DNA from 3 places in the Streptomyces sp. NPDC047706 genome. Region 2 is predicted to be linked to each of the others. Evidence: riboswitches for the same ligand, from Rfam matches in the RefSeq annotation. Region 2 holds a riboswitch; each other region holds the start of a gene.
What was found. Region 2 has a riboswitch for cobalamin ahead of ACGF8A_RS25855 ((2Fe-2S) ferredoxin domain-containing protein). Riboswitches for the same ligand answer to the same signal wherever they lie in the genome.
Positions count from the first base shown of each region.

Region 1: it holds a riboswitch for cobalamin, as region 2 does, so the genes downstream of both, ACGF8A_RS08180 (ribonucleoside-diphosphate reductase subunit alpha) here and ACGF8A_RS25855 ((2Fe-2S) ferredoxin domain-containing protein) in region 2, are expected to answer to the same signal.
Region 3: it holds a riboswitch for cobalamin, as region 2 does, so the genes downstream of both, ACGF8A_RS07770 (energy-coupling factor ABC transporter permease) here and ACGF8A_RS25855 ((2Fe-2S) ferredoxin domain-containing protein) in region 2, are expected to answer to the same signal.

Region 1 covers NZ_JBIDCW010000005.1:190,918-195,756, reverse strand. Annotated here, with positions in the region: gene ACGF8A_RS08185 (ribonucleotide-diphosphate reductase subunit beta) at 1-15, opposite strand, end outside; gene ACGF8A_RS08180 (ribonucleoside-diphosphate reductase subunit alpha) at 15-2,384, opposite strand; cobalamin riboswitch at 2,508-2,685, opposite strand; gene ACGF8A_RS08175 (GNAT family N-acetyltransferase) at 2,702-3,208, opposite strand; gene mctP (monocarboxylate uptake permease MctP) at 3,353-4,839, opposite strand, start outside.
Region 2 covers NZ_JBIDCW010000024.1:29,484-34,322, reverse strand. Annotated here, with positions in the region: gene ACGF8A_RS25870 (ABC transporter ATP-binding protein) at 1-386, opposite strand, end outside; gene ACGF8A_RS25865 (FecCD family ABC transporter permease) at 383-1,378, opposite strand; gene ACGF8A_RS25860 (ABC transporter substrate-binding protein) at 1,498-2,490, opposite strand; gene ACGF8A_RS25855 ((2Fe-2S) ferredoxin domain-containing protein) at 2,633-3,040, opposite strand; cobalamin riboswitch at 3,077-3,267, opposite strand; gene ACGF8A_RS25850 (Gfo/Idh/MocA family protein) at 3,404-4,839, opposite strand, start outside.
Region 3 covers NZ_JBIDCW010000005.1:107,414-112,252, forward strand. Annotated here, with positions in the region: gene ACGF8A_RS07760 (hypothetical protein) at 452-700, opposite strand; partial or broken gene ACGF8A_RS07765 (hypothetical protein) at 1,447-1,728, opposite strand; cobalamin riboswitch at 1,811-1,995, shown strand; gene ACGF8A_RS07770 (energy-coupling factor ABC transporter permease) at 2,029-2,736, shown strand; gene ACGF8A_RS07775 (energy-coupling factor ABC transporter substrate-binding protein) at 2,733-3,092, shown strand; gene cbiQ (cobalt ECF transporter T component CbiQ) at 3,098-3,847, shown strand; gene ACGF8A_RS07785 (ATP-binding cassette domain-containing protein) at 3,844-4,698, shown strand; gene ACGF8A_RS07790 (hypothetical protein) at 4,721-4,839, opposite strand, start outside.

The DNA of each region.
Region 1 (4,839 bases), on a different contig from region 2:
GGAACGGGTGGACATTACTGGCAGGCCTCGCAGGACTCGGGGTTTTCCAGGGAGCAGGCGACCGCTTCGGGATCGGGCGTCGCCTGTACGGGGATGGTGGCTCGCTCTTGTGCCTGGGCCGCGCGGGCGATCCGGGTCGCCGGGCGCGAGCGCAGGTAGTACGTCGTCTTCAGGCCCGACTTCCAGGCGTAGGCGTACATCGAGGAGAGCTTGCCGATGGTCGGCGTCTCCAGGAAGAGGTTCAGCGACTGGGCCTGGTCGAGGTACGGGGTCCGCGCGGCCGCCATGTCGATGAGCCCGCGCTGCGGGATCTCCCAGGCCGTGCGGTAGAGCCGCCGCACGTCCTCGGGGATCCAGGCGAACTCCTGCACCGAGCCGTTGGCCTCGCGCAGCGCCTCACGGGTGCGCGCGTCCCAGACGCCGAGCGCCTTCAGCTCCCGCACCAGGTAGGAGTTGACCTGGAGGAACTCGCCGGACAGCGTCTCACGCTTGAAGAGGTTCGAGACCTGCGGCTCGATGCACTCGTACACACCGGCGATCGAGGCGATCGTCGCGGTGGGCGCGATGGCCAGCAGCAGGGAGTTGCGCATGCCGACCGCGGCGATCCGCTCGCGCAGGGCGGCCCAGCGCTCCGGCCAGGCAGGCTCGACGCCGTAGTGGTCGGGGTGGAGCACACCGCGGGCGGCGCGGGTCCTGTCCCACGCCGGCAGCGGCCCGTTGCGCTCGGCGAGGTCGGCGGACGCCTCGTACGCGGCGAGCATGACGCGCTCGGCGATGCGGGTGGAGAGGGCCTTCGCCTCGGGTGAGTCGAACGGCAGGCGCAGCTTGAAGAAGACGTCCTGCAGGCCCATCGCGCCGAGGCCGACCGGACGCCACCGGGAGTTGGAGCGGCCCGCCTCCTCGGTCGGGTAGAAGTTGATGTCGACCACGCGGTCGAGGAAGGTGACGGCGGTGCGGACGGTCGCGTCCAGCCGCTCCCAGTCGATGCCGTCGCCCACGACGAACGCGCCCAGGTTGACCGAGCCCAGGTTGCACACGGCCGTCTCCCCGTCGCTCGTGACCTCCAGGATCTCCGTGCAGAGGTTCGAGGAGTGGACGACGTGGCCGGGCTCGGCGGTCTGGTTGGCGGTGCGGTTGGCGGCGTCCTTGAAGGTCATCCAGCCGTTGCCGGTCTGCGCGAGGGTGCGCATCATCCGGCCGTACAGCTCGCGGGCGGGCAGCGCCTTCTTCGCCAGGCCCTTCTCCTCGGCCTCGCGGTACGCGGCGTCGAACTCCTCGCCCCACAGGTCGACCAGCTCGGGCACGTCCGACGGCGAGAACAGCGACCACGGGGCGTCCGCGTTCACCCGGCGCATGAACTCGTCCGGGATCCAGTGCGCGAGGTTGAGGTTGTGCGTACGGCGGGCGTCCTCACCGGTGTTGTCCCGCAGCTCCAGGAACTCCTCGATGTCGGAGTGCCAGGTCTCCAGGTAGACCGCGGCCGCGCCCTTGCGCCGGCCGCCCTGGTTCACGGCGGCGACCGAGGCGTCCAGCGTCTTCAGGAACGGGACGATGCCGTTGGAGTGGCCGTTGGTGCCGCGGATCAGCGAACCACGGGAACGGATCCGGGAGTACGACAGCCCGATGCCCCCGGCGTGCTTGGAGAGCCGGGCGACCTGGTGGTAGCGGTCGTAGATGGAGTCCAGCTCGTCCAGGGGGGAGTCCAGGAGGTAGCAGGACGACATCTGGGGGTGGCGGGTGCCGGAGTTGAAGAGGGTCGGGGAGGAGGGGAGGTAGTCCAGACGGCTCATGAGCCCGTAGAGCGCGGCGACTTCGTCCACCGACCGGGGGGTGTCGTCCTCGGCGAGGCCGGCGGCGACGCGCAGCATGAAGTGCTGGGGCGTCTCGACGACCTTGCGGGTGATCGGGTGCCGGAGCAGATAGCGGCTGTGCAGCGTGCGCAGGCCGAAGTAGCCGAAGCGGTCGTCGCCGGCCGGGTCGATCAGGGCGTTCAGACGGTCGGCGTGCAGGCGTACGAAGTCGGCCGTGCGGTCGGCGATGAGGCCTTCCCGGTGCCCCACGGCGACGGACTCCGTGAAGGTCGTGACGCCCTGGGAGGCGGCCTCCGCGGCGATGGAGACGGTCAGCAGCCGGGCGGCGAGCCGGGAGTAGGCGGGGTCCTCGGAGATCAGGCCGGCGGCGGCCTCCGTGGCCAGCTCACGCAGTTCGCTCTCGTCGGCCCGCGCGGAGCGGCCGCGCAGCGCGGCGGCGGCGACCCGGCCGGGGTCGGCGTCGGGGAGGTCGGCGGTCAGCTCGGCCAGGGTCCGCAGCAGCGCGGTTTTTGGACCGTCGGATTCCACTTCCACCGTTGTCGCTTCGGCCGGTGCGGCTGGCGCGATGGTCACGTGGGGCTCTCCCTCGCTCGGCACAGGGGCCTCGCCGAGGGCAGGGGGCAGCACACGAGCGCACGGGGCGTCGCGTCCACCGGCCCATTCCACGAGACCCGGACGTCAGGACACCCGGACCGGACGGCCGGGCGCACTGTCGGCAGGTCCTCGGACTGAACAGGCGTGCGCGCCCTGTTCAGGGCGGGTGCACGCAAGTACACCGTTGCGGGACAGTTCCGGATTCGCACCGGATTCCCCTGCGGCGACAGCGAGCATGAGCATACATCTAGTGCCGGGCGCCGAAGGCACCCCCATATGTTGTGTCGCCGACAACTTCAGAGCGTCAACTGGTAGGTGAGGAGCGTGATGTCGTCAAGGTGCGCGAGAGGGTTCCAGTCGCGCTCCGGAGTGCGCACGAAGCCCAGACGTTCGTAGATGCGGTGGGCTGTGTGCATGGTGCGCTGGGTGGAGAGGACGATGCCGGTGCAGCCGTCCGTGGTGCGTGCGCGGTCGATGCAGGCGCGCACGAGGGCCTCGCCCACGCCCCGGCCGCGGGCCTCCCGGGCGACGGCGAGCATACGGATCTCGGCCTCCGCGGGGCGGGCCACGTCGGCCATGGGGCCGCCGGACGGGACGAAGGTCACGCCGCCGAGGACGCGGCCGTTGTCTGCGGCCACCAGGACTTCGGCTGCGGCGGCTCGCTTGGCGACGTTTCTGAGTTCGCCGAGGTATTCGTCACTCTCGCCGAAGTCGAGCAGGCCGTCCTGGAGGTAGGCCTGGGCCGTGATGTCGCCGAGGGGGGCGTGGTCGGTGGGCAGTGCGGGGCGGATGACGAAGTCCATGGGGGGGAGTGTGCACGACAGCGGGCCGCCGTTGTGCTTGATGCCGGCGGCCCGCTGCGGGTGGTGGGGTGGCTGGTCGCGCCACGCGGCGGCGCCGCGTGGCGATACGGCCCCGCGCCCCTTGCGGGCGTTGTCTCGCGTTCTCTAGTGACCTGCCCCCGCGGTCGCCGGCGGCAGTTCCACCTGGACGCCCGGGTCGCCCGCGTCCGCCGTGTAGTCCCCGGGCTTGGTCTCGTCGACGCCCTCGGGGGCCTTCACGGCCTTCAGGACGAAGGTGAGGACCACCGTGACCACCAGGTTCAGGACGAACGCCGTGAGGCCGATGTAGCCGATCTCCCCGATGCCGGGGATCTCCGCCGACGAGCCGCCGAAGTGCTTCTGCGTCGGGGAGGCGACGCCGTACGCGGCGACCGTGCCGTAGATCATGCCGACCGCCCAGCCGGCCAGCAGGGCCCAGCGGTGGAACCAGCGCGTGAACAGGCCGCCGACCAGTGCGGGCATGGTCTGGAGGATCCAGATGCCGCCCAGCAGCTGGAAGTTGATGGCGACCGTCTTGTCCATGCCCAGGACGAACACGAGGGCGCCGACCTTCACCAGCAGCGACACCAGCTTGGAGACCTTGGTCTCCTGCGCGGGTGTGGCGTCCGGCTTGAGGAAGTCCCTGTAGATGTTGCGGGTGAAGAGGTTGGCCGCCGCGATCGACATGATGGCCGCCGGGACCAGCGCGCCGATGCCGATCGCCGCGAACGCGACGCCGGTGAACCAGTCCGGGAACATGTTCTCGAAGAGCTGGGGGATCGCCAGCTGGCCGTTCTCCACCTTGACGCCGGCCGCGATCGCCATGAAGCCCAGCAGACCCAGCAGACCCAGCATCAGCGAGTACAGCGGCAGGATCGTGGAGTTGCGGCGGATCACGTCCCGGCTGCGGCTGGAGAGCACGGCCGTGACGCTGTGCGGGTACATGAACAGCGCGAGTGCCGAGCCCAGTGCCAGCGTGGCGTACGTCCACTGCGAGGCGGCGTTCGGCACGAGCCCGCCCGCGCCGGCCGCCTCGTACTTGTCGCTCGCCGCGCTGAAGATGTCGTCGAAGCCGCCCAGCTTGATGGGGATGTAGATGATGGCGACGGCGATGACGATGTAGATCAGCGCGTCCTTGACGAACGCGATCAGGGCCGGCGCCCGCAGACCGGACGAGTACGTGTACGCGGCCAGTACGCCGAAGGCGATCAGCAGCGGCAGGTCCTTGATGAACCAGTTGGTGTCCTCGCCGCCGCCGATGCCCATCACGTCCAGCACGGCCTGGATGCCGACCAGCTGGAGCGCGATGTACGGCATGGTCGCGAGGATGCCGGTGACCGCCACCGCCAGGGACAGGCCCTTGGAACCGAAGCGGCCGCGGACGAAGTCGGAGGTGGTGACGTAACCGTGCTTGTGCGATACCGACCACAGGCGTGGCAGGAAGGCGAACATCAGCGGGTAGATGAGGATCGTGTACGGGACGGCGAAGAAGCCGGCCGCGCCCGCCGCGTAGATCGCCGCCGGCACGGCGACGAAGGTGTAGGCCGTGTAGAGGTCGCCGCCGAGCAGGAACCAGGTGATCCAGGTGCCGAACGACCGGCCGCCCAGGCCCC
Region 2 (4,839 bases):
TCGTCCCCCTCGAAGGCCCGCTTGTGCGGGGTGCGGCCCATGGCCACCACGTCGTACACCGACAGCTCGAACTCCGCGGCCGACTCCTGCAGAACGGCCGCCAGCCGCCGCGCCAGGCTTTTCCCGGGCATCCGCCGGACGTCCTCGCCGTCGAGCAGCACCCGCCCCGTGGTGGGACGCAGCGCTCGGTAGACCGTGCGCAACAGGGTCGACTTCCCGGCGCCGTTGGGGCCCACGAGCCCCACCACCTCGCCGGGGGCCACGTGCAGCGACGCCCGGTCCACCAGTGCCCGGCCGTCCACGACGACCGAGACGTCCTCCACCGCCAGCCTGCCGGGCGCCGCCGCGGCCGTGGCGCCCGTCCTGGCCGTGACCGTCTGCGTCATGCGGTCCTCCTTCGCATCAGCCACAGGAAGAAGGGGCCGCCGACCAGGGCGGTGAGAATGCCCACGGGGATCTCCTCGGGACTCATCACGGTGCGCGCCGCGAGATCGGCGGTGATGAGGAAGGCCGTGCCGAGCAGCGCCGCGGCGGGCAGCGCACGGCGGTGGTCGGCGCCGACGAGCAGCCGCACCACATGGGGCATGATCAGGCCGACGAAGCCGATCTGGCCGCTGACCGCGACGATCGTGCCGATCATGACGGCGACCAGCGTGAACAGCGCGGCCCGGAAGCGGTGCACGTCCAGGCCGAGCGCCGCGGCGGCCTCCTCCCCCGCGAGCAGCAGGTTGAGCGGCCGGCAGACGCCGAGCAGGACAGCCGTGCCCAGGAGGACAGCGCCGACGGGGATCCACACGACCGTCCAGGTGGTGCCTGCAAGTCCGCCGAGCATCCAGCGCAGCGCCGACTGCGTCTTGTGGGGGTCGTTGGAGGTGACCACCAGGAAGCTGGCCAGGGCCGACAGCACCTCGGCCGTCGCCACGCCCGCCAGCACCAGCCGCACGGTCGTCATCCGCCCGCCGGACCGGGCCAGGAAGTAGACCGCGACGAGCGCGGCGAGAGCGCCGAGGAACGCCGCGACGGGCAGGGAGAACACGCCGAACAGGGTGAGGTTGAACACGACGACCAGCACCGCGCCGACGGAGGCGCCCGACGACACCCCGAGCAGCATCGGGTCCGCGAGGGGGTTGCGCACCAGCGCCTGAAGGGCCATCCCGCACACCGCGAGGCCCGCGCCCACCACGCCGGACAGCAGCACCCGGGGCAGCCGTACGTCGACGACGATCGTCTCGCGGACCGGGGTCCAGACCGGATCGGCCAGCGCCGGGTGCACGCGGTGCAGGAGGATGCCCCAGACCTGGTCGGCCGGGACGCTGATGGAACCGGCGGCGATACCGAAGGTGGCCGCGAGCACCACCAGCGCGGCCAGCAGCACCAGGACGAGGGGGTAGGGAAGTCTGGTGCCGCGCCGGACGACGTCCGCCTCGACCGGCTTTCGCGTGCCGGCCTGCGCGGTACCGCTCTCGTCGGTCACGCCCGTGACGTCTGCCGCGCCGCTCACTTGAAGCGGTCCGGGTGGAGCTGGCGGGCCAGGGACTCCACGCCGGAGGGCACCCGGACACCGAGCACGGTGGACGACAGCGGCAGTACCGCGAACCGCTTGTTCCTGATGGCGGGTACGTCCTTCAGCGCCGGGTTGGCCAGCAGGAACTTCTTCTTGTCCGCCACCGGCTGGTCGCCGTAGTCGTAGATGACGACGACCTCGGGCGCGCGCTCGGCGACCTGCTCGAACGACACGTCGCCGAAGGCCTTGTCCAGGTCGGCGAAGAGGTTCACGCCGCCGGCCCGCTCGATCATCTCGTTGCCGATGCCCGCGCCGCCCGCGGTGAAGGCGGTCTTGTCGCCGCTGTCGTACACGAAGAGCTTGACCGGGGTGACGCCGGCGAGCTCCTCCTCGACCGTGTCCAGGGTGGAGTGGAGCTTCTTCAGCTCCTGTTCGGCCCGGTCCGGCACGCCGAACATCTTGGCCACGTTACGGATCTCCTGGTCCATCGTGGCCATGGTCACGGGCCCGGTCGGGCACTCCTCGATGTTCAGGTAGGAGTTGATGCCCGCCTTGGACAGGGCGTCGCGGCTGCGGCCCTCCTTCTCGTCGAAGGTGCTGGCGAAACCGCCGTAGGCGAAGTCGGGTTCGGCGGCCAGCAGCGTCTCGAAGGACGGGTACTCCTCGGCGATGACCTTGATGTTGTCGTAGGCGTCCTGGTACTCGGGGAGGATCTTGTCGTCGAGGTAGGCCGTGCCCACCATCGACTTCTCCAGACCGAGCGCCAGCATGACCTCGGTGGCGTGCTGGTTCAGCGACACGGCCCGCTGCGGGGGCCGCTGATACGTCGTCTTCACCCCGCAGTTGGACAGCGTGACCGGGAAGCCCTCGGCGGCGGGACCCGCCTGCGCGGCGTCGTCCCGGGTGGAGCCGCCACCGCAGCCGGACATCAGCAGGGCCGCGGCGGCCAGGGCGGACAGCAGGGGGAGCGGGCGCTTGCCCATCATGGATTGGTCCTCTCACCGGAGGGTGGAACGCGGAACAGTGCGGGGTGCGGTCCGGGAAGTCGGCCGGGTACGGCCGGTCGTGGACGCCCCGGGTGCGGCGGGTGTGAGCGGCGGGCGGTGACGGCGAACGGTTCTGCGACCGTCAGGCCGCCGGCCCGGGAGCGGGCGTCACGAGCGGCCCGGTCCGGGCACGCCGGGGCGGGGTGAAGACGTGGAGGTCCAGGATGTCGGGAAGCGCCGCGAGGCCCGGGCCGCCCGCCCGTACCCAGGCGGCGACGTCCTCGGTCGCTGCGGAGTCGTTGACGAGGCCGAGCCAGACCGGCCGGCCTCCCGCGGCACGCCCCACGGACGAAGGCTGCACGACGACGACGTTCGCCTGGGCGCACACGTCGAGACAGTCGGTGATGCGGACCGGGGCTTCCTCGGCGAGCCGCAGGGCCTGCGCCTCGTGGTCCACACCGCTCACCTTCGGGCTGCCGCAGCAGCAGTCACGGCACACCACGACCCGGCACGGCACGGCACCGTCCCGTGATGTCTCGGCAGGCGTCACAACCAGCCCTCCTCCCCGGGGAAATCCGCCCCGGTCACGTCGAGGAGGCGACCGCGTGAGTCTCCTGGCTCTCGGGTCAGTGCTCGTCCCGCCCTTCCCACCCGCATCCGGGCAGTGGGCGTCCGGGATCCGCTCGCCGATCACAGTGGCGGGACCGCGCCGGATTCACACCGGCTTCCTCGTTCCGCCGTCGCCTTTTTCGCGGCACATCATGTCAGACGAACTCGTCATCTCATACGCCTGCGGCAGGACCGGGCGGGGTGAAGTGCTGCACACGACCGGCGGGCGGCATGCGAAACGCGCCGCCCCGTCGGCATCGACCGGGCGGCGCGCCGCGCGCCGCTGTGGTGTGAGGGGGCCGGCTCAGCTGACCGGCGGCATGTCGGTGGGGCGTGAGTCGAGACCCGTGCGGCGGTTGACCCAGGAGCCACGGGTGAAGTCGGGCACGGCGACCGGCCGGCCGCCCGCCGCGAGGGACTTGACGCTCAGCGGGACCGGGGAGCACCAGGCGGCGGCGTCGTAGACGTCCATGTCGGGGACGAGCCCGGCACGCATCTGCTGGACGGTGCGCCACTGCAGGACGTAGTCCATCCCGCCGTGGCCGCCGTTGTTCTCCGCGTCGTCACCGATCTTCTGCCACAGCCAGTGGTCGAACTCCTTGCGAGAGGCGTCGAACGACCGCCAGGTGTGGCCGCTGTGATCGGGTTCCAGATAGACGCGGCCGCCGCTCGCGGAGGTCACGCCGGCGTAGTCCTCGAAGATGCCACGGCTGCCGGCGAGCGAGTTGATACGACTGTAGGGGCGGGGCGAACTGACCTCGTGCTCGGCGCGGATCACCCGGCCCTGGGCGGTGTCGATCAGGCAGGTGACCAGGTCACCGTTGATGTAGGTCTCCTTCCAGCTGGGGTGCGACCGCGGGACGAACCGCGCGCGGTAGTCGGCGAGACCGCGGGGTTCGGTGGAGGTGGCCCGCAGCGTGGTGAAGCGGTCGCCGCGGTTGATGTCCATGGCCGCGGCGATCGGGGCGAGACCGTGCATGGGGTAGAGCGACGCGGTGCTGCGGGTGTGCCACAACCGCCGCCAGGAGTCGGTGTAGTACGTGTCGGAGAACAGCAGTGCGCGCAGGTCGTGCAGATAACCACCGTGTCCGTTGGTGACGTCGCCGAAGAGGCCGTCGTGGGCCATCCTGAGCATCGCAAGCTCGTTGCGGCCGTAGGAGCAGTTCTCGGACAGGAAGAGGTGCCGGCGGGTCCGCTCGCTGGTGTCGACGAGGTCCCACAGCTCGCGCAGTTCGGTGGCGACGGGCAGTTCGACGATGGCGTGCCTGCCGGACAGCAGGGCTGCGCGGCCCTGTTCGTAGTGGAACTCCCAGGGCGTGGCGACGTAGACGAGGTCGATGTCCTCGCGGCGCAGCATGCGGGCGTAGGCGTCGGCGGAGCCGCCGTACTCGGCGGGACGGGGCCTGCCCTCGGAGACCAGCTTGTCGGCGGTCCGTCTGGCGCGGTCGGGGCGGACGTCGCAGACGGCCGTCACGGTGCAGCCGGGGACGGCGGCCCACCCCGAGGCCATGCCGTGGCCCCGGTTGCCGAGGCCGATCAGGGCGACGCGGACCGTCCGGTACGCATCGAAGGGGACGTTGATCATTGACTTCTGGCCGTGCCGCCGGGCCGGCGGGGTGTCCGCGGCCGCGTGGGCGGCGTCCGGTGCGGCGGCGGCCGTGGTGCCGAGCCCCGCGACGACGGCACCGGAGGCGAGGGCCCCGCCCATGAGAGTACGGCGTGAGACAGCAGGGATTTCAT
Region 3 (4,839 bases), on a different contig from region 2:
CGGTGCGGTACGGCTGGTCAGGCCCCGTGGCTTCGAGCCGTTCACCTGGAATCCGTACGGCAAGCGGCTGCTCATCACCAGCGTCGCCACCTGCTTCGGGGTGGGGCTTCCGGCCGTGTGGATCGGCATCGCGTGGTGGACCGTACCCGCCGTCGGAGTTCCCGTGGTGGTGTTTCGCGGCGGCGCTCGTGCACCACCGTCCACGGCCCCGAGCCGCGGGCGGAGTGTGACGTCCTGGTGAGCGCCGGGCGTGGTGGGGTGAGCGGCAGGTGGGCCGGATCCCGTCGTGCGTGGGTAGCCAGCCCGCACGAAGGCCCCGGACCTGTCGCCTGTCGCGGTCCGGGGCCTTCGGTATCCACCCTTGAGATGAGCACAAGCAGCCAACTGATGGGCGGGCGCTGGGCCTGTCGGCCCGGCGCCCCTGCCCCATTCGGTGAGATGTGCGAGACGGCTATCGGCCGTGACCGCATTCCGAACCGATGTCAGTGAACTGCGCACCAGGACTACCCTCGCCGTTCAGCAGGTTTGCACCCAGACCGTTCAGGATGCCCACCTGGCCGAGGATGTCGATGTTCATGTCATGGGACCTGCACCCGCCGCCATGGCCGCCTTCGGACGCCTGGGCGGTGGCCGGGATACCCATGAAACCGATGCCGGCTATGACGGCGGTCGCGGCAGCGATCGTGCGAATCCTGCGCATATCTCCTCCTTGCACCGAATGGAGTGCGCCATCAGAAGATCCATTTGGCGCTCATTCCGGAGGCTAGAGCGACATCGCGCGGAGCGCTCATCGGGGAAGCCATCCGGAGGTTCCAGGGCTCAGATCGAGGATCAAACGGGTCATATCGACCTCCTTCGGGTGAGCGCGTTGACTGCGCGCCAGACGGCCATGTCCTGCGCGACCAGCGGGATCGGACTGCCCGTCACGGCAAGGGCGCGCGTGATCAGCGATCGCTACACGTCGGTCTGCTTCGACAGGCCCGGTGCGGGCGGGCGTGGCGGAGCCCGGGAGTCGTATCCAGCTCCCGGGCCCCTGGGGTGCCACCCAATTGCGCACGCCGGCGGCGTTCAAGAGGACGGATCAGTCATCATGCCGTCGTGTTCTTCCTTTGAACTACCGCACCGTGCGAGAGGTGCAGGCGAGAGTCGAACTCGCATCCGACGGCGTCCGTCCGGCATCGGTCGATCCGGCGATCGGCGGCGATGCTGAGACTGGAGCGAGAGTCTGAGATTGACCGCGGCTGCCTCTGCCATGTTGGGCTACCCCGGCCCGTTGGACACTGTGCCGGGGGGAGGACTCGAACCTTCACTGTCACCGCTTCTTCAGGCTGAACTTCAGTGTCAGCTTGCGCTCATCACGCGAACCGGTCCTCAATCCGGCCCGCGCCTTGTGCGCACCCCCGCGCTCGCACGCGGGGGCGATCATGGATGCTACCCGCGGCCAGGTCAGCCGAACAGGTAGCCGAACACCGCGTCACCGACGCGCTGGTCGGTGACCTCGGCGCCGTTGGCCTCCTCGCGGGCGAACTTGACGGCCTGCTGGAGCTTCTCGACGCGCTCCACCAGTTCGTTGACCCGTCGCGCCGGGAGGGCACCCGAGAACCTCACCGTCGTCCAGTATCCGATCGGCACGTCCTCGTAGTACACCTCGACCTGCGCCGGGTGCTTGTCGGTCGCCTCCGCCTTGACGTGGTTGCGCGGGACCTTCTCGCGAAGGCGCCGGGGCGGCCGCCTCCGTTGCCGTGGTGCGTCGCGTGACCAGCGCCTTCGCGCCCCCGGTGCACCGCTTGTCACCACCCCCGGGGGCGCACTACTGTCACCACGCCTTGGTGAACGGGAAATCCGGTGTGATGCCGGTGCGGCCCTCGCCACTGTGATCGGGAAGTCCGGCTCCGGCCCTCAGGGGCGGCCACTGGGTCCTTGTGACCCGGGAAGGCGGAGCACGGGCGGTGTCACCCGTCAGCCAGGAGACCGGCCGAGGCGCGTCGTACACCATCCACGAGGTGCTGGAGAGGGTCTGCTGAAGCCATGCACATAGCCGAGGGTTTTCTGCCTCCGGCGCACGCGATCGCCTGGGGTGCCGCGTCCGCGCCGTTCGTCGTCCACGGAGTCCGGTCCCTCACCCGTGAGGTCAGGGAACATCCCGAGAGCACCCTGCTCCTCGGCGCCTCGGGCGCCTTCACCTTCGTGCTGTCGGCGCTGAAGTTGCCGTCCGTGACCGGGAGTTGCTCGCATCCCACCGGCACGGGACTGGGGGCCATCCTGTTCCGGCCGCCGGTCATGGCGGTGCTGGGCACCATCACGCTGCTGTTCCAGGCGCTGCTGCTCGCGCACGGCGGGCTGACCACGCTCGGCGCCAACGTCTTCTCGATGGCGGTCGTCGGGCCGTGGGCGGGCTACGGAATCTACCGGCTGCTGCGGCGGTTCGACGTGCCGCTGATGGTCGCCGTGTTCTTCGGGGCGTTCGTCGCCGACCTGTCCACCTACTGCGTGACCAGCGTCCAGCTGGCGCTCGCCTTCCCCGACCCGAGCAGCGGATTCCTCGGCGCGCTCGGCAAGTTCGGCTCCATCTTCGCGGTCACGCAGATCCCGCTCGCGGTGAGCGAGGGCCTGCTGACGGTACTGGTGATGCGACTGCTCGTGCAGTCCAGCAAGGGTGAACTGACCAGGCTGGGCGTGCTGCTCACGGGGAAGACCGGCGCCCGGGACAACGGCTCGGAGGCGGTGGCCCGATGAAGCGCAACACAAGGATCAACCTGCTGCTGGTGCTCGCCGTCGCGACCCTCGCGGTGCTGCCGCTGGTGCTCGGGCTCGGCGACCACAAGGAGGAACCGTTCGCCGGCGCCGACGGCGAGGCGGAGACGGCGATCACCGAGCTGGACCCGGACTACGAGCCCTGGTTCTCGCCGCTGTACGAGCCCCCGTCCGGTGAGATCGAGTCAGGTCTGTTCGCCCTCCAGGCGGCCGTCGGCGCGGGCGCGCTCGCGTACTACTTCGGGGTCCGGCGGGGCCGTCGTCAGGGCGAGGCCCGCGCCAGGGAACGGCAGGGCGCGGTGCGGGTCCCCGGGCACGACGGAGCCGAAGGGGCCTGAGCCTCGTGCTGCCGATCGACGCGGCGGCGCACAGCAGCCGCTGGCGCCGCCGTCATCCCGTGGACAAGGCCGTGCTCGGGCTGGGGCTCACGGTGCTGGCGATCTCGTTGCCGCCCTGGCCGGGGGCGGCGCTGGTGCTGGTGACGGCGCTGGCCGTGCTGCTGGGACCGGCGGGCGTGCCCGGGCGGCGGCTGTGGCGGGCCTACCGGGTGCCGCTGGGTTTCTGCGTCACCGGCGCGCTGCCGCTGCTGGTGCGGGTCGGCGGCCCGGACGGGTTCGCCGGTCTCGCCGACGGCGGCGCGGTGCGCGCCGGGGAACTGCTGCTGCGTACCTCGGCCGCCTCCCTCGGTGTGCTGCTGTTCGCGTTCACCACCCCGATGTCCGACCTGCTGCCCCGCCTGGTCCGGGCCGGCGTCCCCGCCCCTGTCGTCGACGTGGCGCTGGTGACGTACCGCATGAGCTTTCTGCTCCTGGACTCCGTGCGCCGGATCCGTGACGCTCAGGCGGCCCGGCTGGGGCACACCACGCGCGCCGCCCGGTGGCGGTCGCTGGCCGGGCTCGGCGCCACCGCCTTCGTGCGCGCCTTCGACCGGGCCACGCGCCTGCAGGCCGGGCTCGCCGGGCGCGGCTACGACGGCACGCTTCGGGTGCTGGTGCCCGAGGCCCGCGTCTCCGTGCCGTTCACGGCCGTGAGCGTCGCGCTGCTCGGGGCGCTGGCCGCCCTGACCTACGTACTCGAAAGGCCGCTGTCATGAGCGAGGCCGCCCCCCTGGTCGCCCTGAGGGGCGCGTCGTTCGCCTACGAGGACGGCCCCGCCGTGCTCAGCGGGCTCGACTTCGAGGTGCGCGAGGGCCGTGCGCTGGCGCTCCTCGGCCGCAACGGCAGCGGCAAGACCACGCTGATGCGGCTGCTCAGCGGGGGACTCAGGGTGCGGGGCGGGGAGTTGACGGTGGACGGCACCGCGGTGTCGTACGACCGGAAGGGGCTGACCCGGTTGCGGACCACCGTCCAGCTGGTGGTGCAGGATCCGGACGACCAGTTGTTCGCCGCCTCGGTGGCGCAGGACGTCTCGTTCGGGCCGCTCAACCTGGGGCTGCCGGACGCCGAGGTGCGGGCGCGGGTGGCTCAGGCGCTGGCCGCGCTGGACATCGCCGCACTGGCCGACCGGCCCACGCATCTGCTGTCGTACGGGCAGCGCAAGCGGACCGCGATCGCCGGTGCCGTCGCCATGCGGCCGCGGGTGCTGATCCTCGACGAGCCGACGGCCGGCCTTGATCCCGACGGTCAGGAACGGCTGCTGGCCACCCTCGACGGGCTGCGGGCGGGCGGCACGACGGTCGTGATGGCCACCCACGACGTCGACCTCGCCCTGCGCTGGGCCGACGACGCGGCCCTGCTCACGCCGTCCGGTGTGCGCACCGGCCCCGCTTCCGAGAACCTGGCCCGCGCGGAGCTCCTGAGGGAGGCGGGTCTGCGCCTGCCGTGGGGAGTCGCGGCGGCGGAACTGCTGCGCGGCCAGGGACTGCTGGACGGTACGGCGACCGGTCCGCGTACGGCGGAGGAGCTGGCGGCGCTGGCGGCGGAGCGTGCGGGGCCGCGCGGCTGAGAGCCGCCGGGCGCCGGGGCCGTCAGTCCTCCGCCGCGTCCCGGTCCTTCCTGCGCCGGGCGAGCAGCGTCGTACCCGCGACCACCGCGCCGATCGCCACGATCTTGGCCGCCTCGTAGGACAGGTGCGGGCCACGGGCAC